DNA from 2 places in the Paenibacillus sp. FSL H3-0469 genome. Region 1 is predicted to be linked to the other one. Evidence: predicted binding sites of a transcription regulator. Region 1 holds the regulator's gene; the other holds the start of a gene.

What was found. The regulator LexA, encoded in region 1, represses DNA repair genes until DNA is damaged. The targets are predictions, from matches to a motif close to CGAACATATGTTCG.
Region 2: NSS83_RS10580 (YolD-like family protein) is a predicted target of LexA. The motif match lies at 2,212-2,225, and genes of this name have one in related genera.

What each region holds. Positions count from the first base shown of each region.
Region 1 is NZ_CP150302.1:1,110,894-1,117,977, reverse strand. Features, by position in the region: gene glnA (type I glutamate--ammonia ligase) at 1-117, shown strand, start outside; gene NSS83_RS04800 (hypothetical protein) at 498-896, opposite strand; gene NSS83_RS04795 (hypothetical protein) at 1,571-1,843, shown strand; gene NSS83_RS04790 (hypothetical protein) at 1,859-2,218, shown strand; gene NSS83_RS04785 (hypothetical protein) at 2,312-2,533, shown strand; gene NSS83_RS04780 (hypothetical protein) at 2,644-2,862, shown strand; gene NSS83_RS04775 (L,D-transpeptidase) at 2,942-3,280, opposite strand; gene lexA (transcriptional repressor LexA) at 3,469-4,095, opposite strand; gene NSS83_RS04765 (LysM peptidoglycan-binding domain-containing protein) at 4,293-4,709, shown strand; gene NSS83_RS04760 (DUF896 domain-containing protein) at 4,819-5,028, shown strand; gene NSS83_RS04755 (hypothetical protein) at 5,076-5,603, shown strand; gene NSS83_RS04750 (HAD-IA family hydrolase) at 5,639-6,424, shown strand; gene NSS83_RS04745 (FixH family protein) at 6,870-7,084, shown strand, end outside.
Region 2 is NZ_CP150302.1:2,440,266-2,447,349, reverse strand. Features, by position in the region: gene NSS83_RS10600 (glycosyl hydrolase) at 1-183, shown strand, start outside; gene NSS83_RS10595 (PH domain-containing protein) at 201-692, opposite strand; gene NSS83_RS10590 (hypothetical protein) at 894-1,496, shown strand; gene NSS83_RS10585 (GNAT family N-acetyltransferase) at 1,584-2,009, opposite strand; gene NSS83_RS10580 (YolD-like family protein) at 2,285-2,620, shown strand; gene NSS83_RS10575 (hypothetical protein) at 2,663-2,824, opposite strand; gene NSS83_RS10570 (M15 family metallopeptidase) at 3,006-3,692, shown strand; gene NSS83_RS10565 (WGxxGxxG family protein) at 3,768-4,232, shown strand; tRNA gene NSS83_RS10560 (tRNA-Leu) at 4,377-4,462, shown strand; gene NSS83_RS10555 (hypothetical protein) at 4,553-4,843, opposite strand; gene NSS83_RS10550 (helix-turn-helix transcriptional regulator) at 5,004-5,195, shown strand; partial or broken gene NSS83_RS10545 (JAB domain-containing protein) at 5,305-5,547, opposite strand; gene NSS83_RS10540 (ABC-three component system protein) at 6,140-7,084, shown strand, end outside.

The sequences.
Region 1 (7,084 bases):
GAAGCCCTCGGCGAACACGCCCTGGCCCACTTCTACGAGCTGAAGGAAATCGAATGGGATATCTACCGCACCCAGGTCCACGAGTGGGAAAGAGATCAGTACATGACGCTTTACTAGGATACAGCAGCCCCCGGCGCTATACGCGCTGGGGGCTTTTTTGTGTTTGGTTGGCGGGAACAGTAGGGGCCAAAATTAATAGTGCCCACAAAATGCCCACAAATACTGGTGGGTGTTTATTCGAGGATTGATTTCATGTGGGCTTCATATTTCTCTAAGCGACTGGAATTGAAGCTTAGGAGTGTACCGGATTGGATCTGCCAATCATGAGGTTATTATGCGGACGGTTCAGGTCAGTGGGCTTGCCCAGGCTGTGGGAAATGGCATTACTTCACTGGATAAAGGGCCACTGTTTGAAAGTCTGAGGTGAAATGAGAGAAGTATAGGTCAAGGCCGAAGTCCATCGTTCCGACAGAATCACCAAGCGCAGCAATGAACCTTTAGATTGAATCGAATTTTTGAGCAAGGTTAATATCCTTAAGAACTGCTTCACCAAATTTTTTAATGTCTTTAATGCTGCTGTAATAAGAAAATTCTTTGGCTGAGGAAAAAACCGTGAGCAAAAATACTTCTTTATCAGGTTGTTGTATCCATTTCCATTCAAACGATTCATCATAATGTGAGAAATATCCATCATAAGAATCCATCGGGAAGTTATTGAGCATCTCAATAAATTTGTTTAATGTAAAATTAGTCCATCCTACTTCACTAGTCATGCTGTTTCCATCTTCAGTATTCGATACTATAAATCTACAGCCTTGATCAGGTCTATTATCATAATAAACAAATTTCATATTCAAATACTTATTACTGTTATAATAGTCTTTTAATTTAGCCACATTATAACCTCCGTTTATATTACAAGAACTAAGCAACGTTATAGTAGGTTGGTTCACTGATTCGTAAAACGATCTACTATATCAATGATATTATTACTTCATAGAAATATGTACAAACACAGAAGGCCAGGAAGCTTTTCCTGCCTTCTATTTTTTTGTCATGAATAAACCAAGCCACCATAAATAAGGGGCTAATAGTCCCCACCTGAGCGCGACGGAGTTGTTTTATATTGTGCTGAAGACATACCAAAAAAACAGGCTTCCCAAAAATAGCACAGCCGTCATGCCAAGAAGCACTCCAATAATGACTTTTTCAGATCTGTTATATTTCTTCACAATGATCCCCCGATGTTCTTAGATTATTCTTCAATAGGAACCGAGGACCGGAAGGCATACCATAGTAATCCATAAGCTAATCCGAAATAAAGGAGTATACCGAGTATGGATATGGACAGAAGAATGAGGATAACTTTATTTCCGTTCATACATTTACCTCCTAAATAAAAAAACTCTCCCGATTTTGAGTGTGGGGGAGAGAGTGAAGATGAAGACGGAGCAAAGCCCTTACATCATAATATAAAGGAATTAAAACTCCAAATCAAATCCTTTTACATACTATTCCATATCATATATACTTAACCAGAAGAGAATTCTAGTGGCAGACATGGGAGCGGATGATGAAGAATACATATAAGATTATTCTTTCGCTGATGCTGGTGCTGACGTTGATGGGTCAGGTGGCAGGAGCTGAAGGAGTGGCTGTGCCTGCGGAGACCCAAGAAAGGCTTGTGGAGCAATATGGGCTGGATGCGCCGCCTCTGCCGGTGTGGGATTGGAGCAGTGTTGATGTCGGGGCCAGTGGAATTACAGGTGGGATGCTGTTCGTGTACCGGATGATGTTGAATCCGCTGGGAGTCCTGTTGCAAGTGATGTTGTATATTCTGTAGCTGAGGGGGAAAAGAATGAATTCGCGTTATGATACGCCAAGTCCTGCACGCAGAGTCCGCAGGAGATCGGGCGGTAAGTCGTTACTGGTCCTTATTCTTGTTCTGGTTGTGATGGCTGTTACGAATCCGGGGAAGGAAGCATTCAGTGAGTATTCTGTAAAGAATCTGGAGAATACGCTTGATCAGGAAATAGGAGACGGAATTAGTAAGCTGGTGGCCCAGCCTGTAATTGAGTCTTTGACCAAGAGGGATAACTACATTTTGTTCTCAGTATTCAGTGTACCGGACCTTAAGAATACCAAATTTTTTACCGGGGATGGCGGGGCTACTAAGAAGTATATCGGATTGTTCAAAATCCTTTTTATCAAGCTGTAAATATGGTTTACATATTGTTCCATAACCCGGTATAATTGAATAGATTGTTGGGCTAAATCTATTATCATGGTTGTGGAACAAGGAGGAACGAAGTTGAATACGGCTTATAAAGTACTGTCCAGTGATGCTGATCTATTCGCTGCCGCACTGGCACAGGTACAGGTCTACGTCGTTCAGCTGGTTGATGGCAAACCGCATGTGATTGCTGATTATGCCGGACCTGTACAGAAATGGACACCGGAGTACATAGTGCTGGCCGGAATGACTTATAGACGCGATGAATTTGAATTCCGGGTACGGTTGAACAAAAAGTAAGCAGATTACCTGTCCGCTGCTTGCAGCTCTAACATTACTGCCGAATCACACAAGCTTTGGAGCGATTCTTGGCATCTCTTATACTATCCAAGTGTAAAAGAGGTGTAAAGATGAGCCAAAGAGAACGTAACCGGATTCGCAGAGCCATTAATGTCCTGCTGACACAGCGGGCTGTCCTGCTGGAGAGACTGGAAGAAATCAATGAGAATCTGCGCAGAGTGCCTAGAGGTTCGCGGGCCAGAAGAGAGCTGCTGGCAGCCAGAGAATCGATCCGCGAGGCCATCCGTTTGAATACGGTGGCTATCCGTCTATTGAGAAGTGTGCTGTAGTCTGTATCCGCTCTAATTCATAGGAGTCACAGGAACCCTTGGGCCGCAATCTGGCGTCTCAAGGGTTTTTGTGACGTTCCTATTCCCGGATGGTGACAAGGATACCTATGGGAACAAGGGCGGCCAGGGCGAGTACATCTGCGTTATACATACGAATACAGCCGTGAGAGACCATGTGGCCGATGGAGGATGGGTCATTGGTTCCGTGGATGCCGTAATGCGGCTTGGACAGTCCCATCCAGAAGGCACCGAACGGGCCACCCGGATTGGGCTGCTTGTTAATGATGGTGTATTCGCCTACAGGGGAGACGGTTAACATTTTGCCGATGCCGACAGGGAAGCCTCTGGTGACAACGTCATTATCCAGCAGGTACAGCATGCGCTGTGACAGATCGACGATAATTCGATAATTGGGCATACAGATCAGCACTCCTTTATAACAGGATATGTGCGGAGCGGTACAGCGGTTCACAGAAAAAGTGGCCAAAAAGGAGAATGCAAACATTTGTTCGCGCTCTGCTTTTTGGCCACTTTACGAAATGAAATGAACAGAAAACAGGCTGCTTCGCATGGTGCGGAGCAGCCTGTTCTTAAGCGGGGAGTAGATTAGTGGATATCGCGGAATAATCCGATGACCCGGCCCAAAATCGTAACGCGGTTAAGGCGGAGAGGCTCGTACGCCGGATTCTCCGGCTGCAGCCTGATATGATCCCGTTCCTTGTAGAAGGTCTTGACCGTTGCTTCATCTTCTTCGGTCATCGCTACAACAATATCGCCATTGTCGGCAGTTTGCTGCTGGCGTACGATGACATAATCCCCATTCATAATTCCGGCATCCACCATACTGTCACCAAGGACAGAAAGCATAAATACCTTGTTATCGCCTACATAATGAGCAGGCAACGGGAAGTAATCCTCAATATTCTCTGTTGCAGTAATAGGAACACCAGCTGTAACCTTACCCACTACCGGGATGCGGGTAACGGTCTGGACGAATTGATGCACATTCTCTGAATCTTCCTGGCCGAGCAATTCAATCGCACGCGGCTTCGTAGGGTCACGGCGGATCAGGCCCTTCTTCTCAAGCCGGTCCAAGTGACCATGCACAGTAGAACTGGAGGCCAGGCCGACAGCCTCGCCAATCTCGCGGACAGACGGAGGATAACCCTTGCTGCGGACTTCATTACGTATAAATTCCAGGATCGCCAGCTGACGACTAGAAATCTTTGACATCGGTATCAACCCCATATACTATGTTTGGGAAAATTATAACATAGAACTTCCGTTCGTACAAACATAAGTTCTAAAATGAGGAAAAAACGAGAACGGAAATAAAGAGAACAAACGTTCCGAAAAAACTCTTGTTCGAAACACATGTTCGTGTTATATTATTTTCGAAAGCAAGAACATGTGTTTGGAGGATGATGATCATGTTAAAGTATAGTACCTACAACAGCATCTACAATAATGAGGATATCAAGGTGTCTGCTCCCGGTAATCCAACTGCTCATAGTAATGTAACCAAGGTCAAGGATGCGATTCTTCATAGTCTCACTGTGCTATCATCACTATTCCGTCAGGTCAGCCTGATGAAGATGGTCCTGGTGCTGATGCTTGTCATTTCTGGATTCACTGTAGTGGGCAATGTTTTTGCCGGTTCGGTCTCTTCACTGAAGCCCGATAAGCGGATCGTAGTCGAACGCGGAGATACCTTATGGAGCATTGCGTTAAGTAACAAGCCTGAGGACATGAGGACAGCCGTATATATAGAAGGAATAATGAAGACGAATCATTTGGAGAACAGCGTCATTAAGGCCGGAGATATTCTGACTTTACCTTTATATTGAAGGATTGTGTCAGACTAATGATCGACTCGGAGAGCTTTCAGGGGGTAGACCTTGACAAGCTCTTTTTCTCATGGCAAAGTTAAAATGAATTTAGAGGGAGGGAAACGTATTGAATATTGACGAATTGGTCGCACGCATCAATGAATTGGCACGCAAAGCTAAGAACGGCGGCCTGAATGAAGAGGAACTGGCTGAACGTGCCAAGCTCCGCGAGATTTACCTGGGGAATATCCGCACTAACTTTCGGGCCCAGCTTGATACTATCGAAATTGTGGACAATCCGGAGCATGAAGAGGGCAATAACGGACTTAAGCATTAGCCTGTTGCCTTTTCATAGATAATACAGGATGACTAGGGGGAACTTACATGGCCCGTTCTTGGGAAAGAATGGTTCAACGCAACACGAAGCAAATTAACCAGCAAAGAAAGAAGCAGGGGAAGGACTCTATTTACACTTCCAGCACTAAGACTGCCGCGAAAAGCATCGATATTTTCAAAGGCCGCAATATTGTATTCCCCGTAGTACTGATGCTGCTTGGCATCATGTTCTGGGTGGTCGGCTCGATTGACGAAGCTAAAGGAAGCGGTATTCTGGCCAACTGGCTGGGTGTAGTGCTGTACTTCCTGCTCGCTGCGCTGCTGTTCTTCCGCCGTCCGTTCCTTAAGGTTGAGCGTGCGCGTATCTCTACTATTAAATACAACCGCGAACGTTTCCTGGCTGCGGCGGATATTGAGAAGATCACTTTATCGCGCAGTGTAGTTACCATTAAGTATAAGGGTAAGCGCAAGCAGTGGATTTTCTCCAAGCTGATTAACCGTTATGACACCGCTGCGATGGGGGAACGTCTGGAGCAGTTCGCCAAGAACAACAATATTGAACTAGTGCACGAATAGGAAGACAGACCAGCATATAGGGAGTGGGAGAACTAATGCCGATTACCGCCGTACTATTTGACCTTGACGATACTCTGCTGTGGGATGACCGCAGCGTGGAAGAAGCCTTCCGCTATGCTAGTGAGGCGGCTGGAGATTCCGTTGATCCGCAGGAGCTGGAAGCTGCTGTACGCAGAGAAGCCCGTGCCCTCTATGAATCCTATGAGACATATCCGTTCACCAAGCTAATCGGTATTAACCCATTTGAAGCGCTATGGGCGAATTTCACTGCCGGTGAACAGCCGGAGTTCCGTCAACTGGAACAGCTTGCCCCTGTCTACCGTAAGGAATCCTGGCGCCGCGGCCTCGCCGCACTCGGGGTAGAGGATGAAGCGCTGGCTGCACAGTTGGCTGACAAGTTCGCCGCTGAGCGCCGCAGCCGTCCTTATATCTATGAAGAGACGCTTCAGGTGCTGAACGAGTTGCGCGGTAAGGTCAAGCTGCTGCTGCTGACAAACGGTTGTCCGGCACTTCAGCAGGAGAAGCTGGACGGTGTGCCGGAGCTTACTCCGTATTTTGACCATGTTGTGATTTCGGGAAGCTTCGGCAAAGGCAAGCCGGACAAGGGAATCTTCGAGCATGCGCTCGGACTGCTGGATATTGCTCCAGAGCAAGGGATCATGGTGGGCGATAAGCTTACGACAGATATTCTTGGCGGATTGTCTGCCGGACTGACCACAGTCTGGATCAACCGGAATGCGAAAGCATCGGACCCGGAGATTACGCCGGATTACCAGATCAGCCATCTCTCCGAGCTACTGCCGCTTGTAGACTCCCTATAATTGAATTCTATGAAGCCAGTATCCTATTTAGTGGGTATTGGCTTTTTTATGTAACTGCTATATTGTTTGAACTTGAAAATATACTGTAAAGGGAAAAGTGGCGGAGGAGAATTTTGGAACTGTAGGAGCGTTAGCGTCCGCCTTTGTTACCGGATTTCAACCGCTAGCAGCGGTTTAATTCAAGAAATCTGGGAACAACAGCGGCCGGAGGGCCAAACATTCTTTGGAGTCACGGCAATCCCAATACAAACACTTTGAATCAAAGATATGACTATTCTCATGTTCATGAGTGAATCATGCAGCTTTTTTAAGGCAAATTGAATAAAATGTGTATAATAAGGAGAGCAGCGATCTGACTTTCATTGTAATATAGATTTGATATGTTTCATGCTTGATATGTTTCATGAATGAAGAAGAATCTACCTATGAACCGGGAGGACTTCAGATGATGAAGCCAAGGATGCGCAGGGGACTTATATGTATTGTGATGGGGATGACACTAGCCGGATGCTCGGGGAATAAGGACGATGAGATGCAGATGCAGATGCAGGCGGCGGCCAATTCCTCCATGTCACCGATTAAGGTGGAGCTGAGCTGGACTCCGGAGGAAGTAACCGCAGGAACGGCAATTAGCTTCAAGGCTGTGGTGACACAGGACGG
Region 2 (7,084 bases), 1.3 Mb from region 1:
GACAGCTGGATCAAGCAGAGCGGGCAGGAGCGGCAAGGCACTGTGAGTCTGATTGCGGGGAAGCTGCATGAGCTGAAGGTGGAGTACTATGAGAACCAGGGGGATGCGCGGGCGGTACTGATGTGGGAGAGCCCCAGCCAGGCCAAAGGCGTAATTCCGGCAGGAGCCCTCTACCTTCCATAACAGAGTGTAACGAAGCGTCAGATATGCTCGCGGTAGCTGATGTTGTTGGCGATTTTCTCATCACGGACGGCTTGGCGCAGGATATCCTTAACAGACTGAACCTTACGGATTCTATAGAAGGGGAGCTGTGGAGATGAAGCATCATCCGATAAAATGATCAGCGTCCCGATGCCCAGCATACGCTGCATAACCGACTGGGTGACGGAGAAATCATTGACCCGCAGCAGCTCGATTTCTTCGACATCCTTGCCGATCAGCCCGCTCTTCACCATAATCCGCTGGGACGTAATCGTATATTTGGTGGTATTCAGCCCGATCAGCCCCTTGAGACGGTCGGAGATGCCGGCAGGCTTGCCCTGCCATAATTCTTGTTCGGGACCGGAGCTATGGCCAGACGCCGGACGGCGTGCTGTTGCCGGAGAACCGGCCTCTTCTGTGCTTGCCCCGCATTCCCCGCAGAATTTGGCACCTTGCTTGTATTCCGCACCACATACTGTGCAATAAGCCATGATAGATCTTCCTCTCCTTGAACGGATAAATTCATTATAGTATAACAGCAATTGCCAGTCATCAAATGGTTATTGATCGCCATTTCTCCCTATGAATACGCTTAACTTCTGACATATGTTTCATTACGCCGACTTTTACATTAATTTCATTTGCACTTAACAAAAAACGATATTATTCTGTTAAGTGGAGGGATATTAACTATGAGACAAGCTTTACTTACAGGACTGCTAATGGCCGTCATGATCCTCAGTGCCTGCGGCAATAACAGCACCGAACCGGCTTCCCCGGAAGCGGTGCAGGAGACGGTACAGAACTTTTACAATGAAATGTCGAAATTCGACGAAATGGGCAAATCCTCGCTAGAGAACTTCAACACCACATTCACCTCTTATTCCACCGGACAAGCGACAGACAAAGAATTCCAGAAGGCTGTAGACAGCTTCCAGGATACCGCCTCCGAGCTTGCAGATCATGTGAACGATATCAAGATTGCGGGCGGCTTGCCGGATACGATCGAGAAGCTGCTTAGAGATTCGGTGATTGCTTTCAAGAGTGCCTATCAGATTAAGGAGAAGGCTTCCAAGAGCGCAGTATCGCCCGATGTGACCGCCGAGGAATTCAATGAGATGAATCAGCAGGCGGACGTAGCCATGCTCTATGGCATCTCCAAGCTGAATGAAGCCAGAGAAGCCGCCGGACTGATTGAGCCGGAGCAATCCGTACCAGGAACTGTGTCAGATGCAGGCACAGATGCCAAGCAGGAACCGGGTACCGGAAGCGCAGGGACTTCGTCAGTGAAATAAGCAGAGACAAGGCTTGTTATACGCCAAAGGATTCAGATGAAGACGCTGTACAGCATTACTGTAGGCGTCTTTTTGCTGCCGATTGAATTATTGGTCCAATCTTTTTGAGAAGTACTTAGGGGCTTCCCTGAAACCTTGTCTTTCATAAAATGTATGAGCCGCTATTCTTCTGGCATGGCAATGAACCTGGATACTGGCACATCCTCTTCGGGTGGCGGAAGCTGAAGCGGATTCCACTAATTCCTGTCCAATTCCCTTACTTCTAGCTGAGGAGTCCACAACCAGATAACTAATGGAGGCGATATCTTCTCTCATGCCCAGTTGCGGGATATAATGCAGGGAAAGACAGGCGATAACACCTCCTTCCGCTTCATAGACCATTAACTCCTCATTGGGGTCAGCAAGAAGTCTTTCTATATTCTCTTTCATATAAAGCCCGGTATCCGGATAACCTAACTGCGTCAATAGTCTGGAAATACCCTCTCGATCCTCCACATTTGCTGCTCTAATCATAAATATCATCTCCGTTCTTTCTACACCTTTCCCCTAATGATGGCATCAGATTAGCTAAATTACTAGAACCACAGTATGGCTGTTTTCATGCAGGTGTGGTGCTAGCTCAACCCTTTGTTATGATCAGTTGAAGCCCTTCTTCTGCGTCCTTGCTCTGACATTAATTTCTGCTTGCTTAACAAGCTGAATCGCGGATATAATACAAACATACGTTCTGTTTATGAGCGGAAAGATGATGTAGTCCGGGTTATAAACATCAGAGTGGGGGAATAGCAATGGGCAAGAAGCTTGAAGCGGGCGGTCTGCGGGAGAGCAGCCGAAGCATGTTGACGGAGCATAAGGGCGGGATCAGGAGGGACGAACGGGAGACCTGGCATAGCCTGAGGCCGGTGCTGGATGAGCAGAAGCTGGAGGAGATTGAGCATACGCTGGCCTTATCGCTACGGAGTCATGTGCGGGTAACGCTGGTGCTGTATGGTTCTCAGGAGCAGGTGAAGCTGAGCGGGTTCGTGACCTCCATTCACACCCACTCGCGGGAATTCAAGCTGCAGTGGGCGGAGGAATGGAAGTGGCTGCTTGTAGATGACATTGTGGAGGCTTATATTGTCTAAAAGGTAAGCTCTCTGCCTGGGATCAGCACGGGCACGCCTCATTTACTTGCTGCGGTGTCCATCCGTCTTCTCATAGGCAATCAGCGTGACTTCCGGGTTCCCGGTCATCCGGGCAATCTCCGATTCAGCCTGGCGGATCACCTCCACGACATCCTCCTGGTCGCTAAGCGGGGCTATTCTGTAGCTGTCGCTGTGTATCTCCATGTTCAATCCCCCCTTTCCGTTAGAATGACCTGACTTGCGGTCTGCATTCTTATTCTGGCCTGTAGGTGCACAGTTCATCCGGGGAGATAAGGTGCTACACAGCTTCATTTTGTGAAAAAAATGGTCATCGGCGTAAGCCGCCCGGCCAAAGCGGGCATATACTATACCAGGGGGTGAGTAGATGCTTACTTTGGAGCAAGTCAAGCAGAAGTCGGCCGCAAGGCTGGCGAAGCTGCATCCGGCTGTGCTGGCCGGGGCGAACGAGCTGATTAGACGGAGCTATAACCGGGGGGTACCGATCCTCATTACGCAGGGCATGCGCACGATAGCGCAGCAGAATGAGCTATATGCTCAAGGGAGAACCAAGAAGGGCGACATTGTAACGAATGCCCGGGGAGGCGACAGCTACCATAATTACGGACTGGCAATAGACTTTGCGCTGCTGCTGCCGGATGGCAGGAATGTGTCTTGGGATATGACCCGTGACGGGGACGGCGACAAGGTGTCAGACTGGCAAGAGGTAGTGCAGGAGGGGAAGAAGCTGGGGTTCGAATGGGGCGGGGACTGGACCTCCTTCAAGGATTACGCTCATCTGCAGATGAGCTTCGGCCTTAGCATCCAGGACCTGAAGGCAGGCAGACGGCCTACTGCCCAGCAGAGTGCAGCTGCACTAAGCCGTATAACCGGAGGTGAGCCAGAGGTGAACAAGGATATCCCGGTAAATATTACGCTCAATGGAAAGAAGCTGACGACCGGCGTCATGGACGATGCGGTAACCTATGCGCCTGTACGTGCGGTTGCGGAAGCACTTGGAGCCAAGGTCACGTATAATGCGTCCAGCAAGACCGTGAACATTGTGAAGGAATAACTTCTCTGCATAGATGCTGTCCCGGATGGGGAAATTATCAGCGATTAACCACATCCATGAAGGGGGCACAACATTTTGAACAAGCTGATCACAAGTCTTGCCTGCGGTACGGTCCTGTCCATGAGTCTGCTCGGAGCAGGTGACATCTCCGCAGCAGCTCCGGGCGGTATGACAACTACGACTCCGGGCGTTATGAGCACCACCGCTCCAGGCATGAACAACATGTCTACTGACGGCCGGATGGGCAACATGGGCAATATGGATGACCGGATGATGGACGGCCGGGGCAACACCATGATGAATGAGACCAGAGATTCCATGCACAAGACCGAAAACATCATGAAGGACAAAATCCGTACCGGGAACAACAGCTCTGTCTCCCCGCTGTCCAACGACATGCCTACCGGCAGATATCGGGCACAGAGCACGACCACCACAGACAATAACGATAACCGCTCCAACTGGGGCTGGCTCGGTCTCGTCGGTCTCCTGGGTCTGGCTGGCATGCGCAGCAGAACCGGCGAGCGCGACCGCCACTAGGATTTGGCCGTGGACAACAAGCCCGTATCAGCTTTGGCTGACCGGGCTATTTTTTTGAGGACAGGGAAAACAGGAAATATTTATTGCGTATCCACCTAATACGTGCTATTATATTTCTTGTCGCGTAAGAACGCGCAATACCATGCCGGGGTGGCGGAACAGGCAGACGCACAGGACTTAAAATCCTGCGGTACGTGAGTACCGTACGGGTTCGACCCCCGTCCTCGGCATATATAGTAGTAGGGAAAGACGCATTCTGCTGAATGCGTCTTTTCTATACATACAGAACAGAAAAAGGATAATGTAATTGAAGAATCGAATTAAGCAGGAGACGAAATCTGTAATTCATTGAAGAGGTAAAGAGCATCTTTGAATCCTTGCAGATAGATGGAGCGTTCTAGAATGGCTTGGAGCGATAATTGGGCATCCTCGTACAGGAATGAAGCCCTCTGCTGCTCCTCTGGCAGAGCTATCCTAAGTTGCCGGAAGCACTCACTGCTTTCCAGAAGAAGCTGTTTATAGATAGGATCATTGTCCAACAGTTCACGGTACATCCTTTCAAGCCGGATACGAATTAGTGGGTCGGTTAAGGATTCTAAAGATTCATACAAACCATGCACCTCCAAATAATTAACTTTATAAGGTCATTATATAACTCTGTGAAGTTAATTGTAAAGTTAATTTTTAACTTTGTAAGGTCAATCCATCGTCTGTAATCATCATTCATACTAATAGCTGGAGGGGAACTTCTTGTTGAAAAGCAATCTAAGAATGCTAATGGCCGAGCATCAGATCGACGATATTACTGAATTAATGGAGAAATCAGGGTTAAGCCGGAATTCAATCAATAAGCTGTATAGAGGAAACGACTTAGAAACGATTAAGCTAGAAACACTGTTTAAACTTTGTGATACGTTTCAATGTAAGCTGTCGGAGTTGATTGAGTACAGTCCTGATAAATAAGATTGTTATAGTGTAGCTGAGAGGGTGCCGATAAAAGGTACTCTTTTTTGTTTTATAGCAGCGGCTAAGGAATTCTATTCCTATGATATCCCCATCCGCTATGAGATGTTTTTGTCAGATTAAAATCCTCTATTGAGCAGCTCCGAGTCACCGCTCGGGTGAGCACAAATGAGCGAGGTACTACAGCGTCCTATCGCTGCATGGATACTTCCCTAGGGTGGACGATCGCGGTGTTAAGTGAGCCTATGGAGATGACTTCTTTGAAGATGAGGCGGTTCTTTGTATGGAGGAAAAGGCAGATGAAGTGTTCTTTTTGTTCAAAACAGTGAAAGTTGCCGAGCTTTTCCCATAAAGACACTAACTTTTGTTCTGATACATTCATTAGGTCTGTAACTGTAGGAAAAGCTCGAAAAGCTCTTGCGCAGCTGTTATTGCTTTCCCTTAATGATTCAGAGACTAATTGCCTTAAATCATGTTCCTTAGCCTGTCGCGTAATGCTAAACCTCCCCAAGAATTTCTGATTATCATATGTATAATATAGATTTCAAATTTTCAAATTTACGACATATTTACAAAACACCCTTAAATAGAACACTTGTTTGGGAGGAGATGGTAGGTTATTGACGAATTATGTATTTTGACTTAGTCCTAAAGTCTTAAAATTATGGAAGAAATTTAGATTACCACTAACAAGAGGCTATTTTCAGAACGCAGTTAAAAAAGAAAATAAGAGAGTGGATTTTATATGACTTATATTTGCTGATAGTTTTTGAACTGGTCTCCTATTCTTACAAATAAAGACACCCATTGTTTGATCAATCCTGCAAAATATATGGGGTGTGGTTGATAAATTAAAAGTGGGATTACATAGACAGTAATCCGTTATGATTTTTATGAAACCGATAAAAGTTGATTTTTTTAAAAAAACTACTGGAGACTATTTCATGTTAAATAAACTTAGACTCGATCAAACTAAAAGATTTGAGCGACATCTTGCCTTGGAAGAAATAACAAATATGTTATTGCATTTTTTTAAAGGAAATGCCTCCTATTTATCAATTGGTGCCGAACAGGGCAGTATTGATAAATGGGATGATTTTGTTATTGAAAAAAATGGTGGTGGCAATATTTATATACAAGCTAAGAGGCAAACAACGGGTTTCTCCTCTGATGCAATTATAAGAAATACATATATTCAAGGAAAAAGAGCTGGTGCTTTTAGAGATTTGTCACCTCTTGACGAGTCGATAGAAAGTCTTGCGAATTGGATTAAAACAGTTGATTTTAGTTCTCTTAACATTAAAGACGAGTTTTGGCTTGTACTCCCAAACGATTCAATAAAAATAAAGACTGAACTTGAAATTAGACATTTAAGAAATCTCTTTGAAAATCAGTTTAAAAGTGTTACAACTTCGGGTGACCTAGAGAATTTAGCCTCGGTGGATAAGAATGCTAAAAATATATATAATTGGCTAATCAGTTGGTGTGGTTTCGATGGATGGGAACACATTTTAAAACTCATACGGGTTTTAAAAATAAAAACCCCCGGTCAGGAACCAGACATTATATGCCGTGTGAAAAACAACCTTAACTATGTATTTCAACCTAACGAAGTTGATAAGGTGATCTCATTAATATTTTCGTATATGGATGAAAATGAAACATTCTCCGGCGCAATAAGGCCACGACAATTGTTGTATCAAATACAAGAATATTTACTCCCTGATATAGAAAAGTGGACATTATTTCAAAATAATGACTCGACTTGGCATATATCTGGAATAAATGATCTGCAAAATAATTCTGTATTTGAAAGACCAGCAGTTATAATTCCTTCATTATGGGCTGCAGGAAACCCCAATGTACGTAAGTTGAAAATTGAGGGAGCA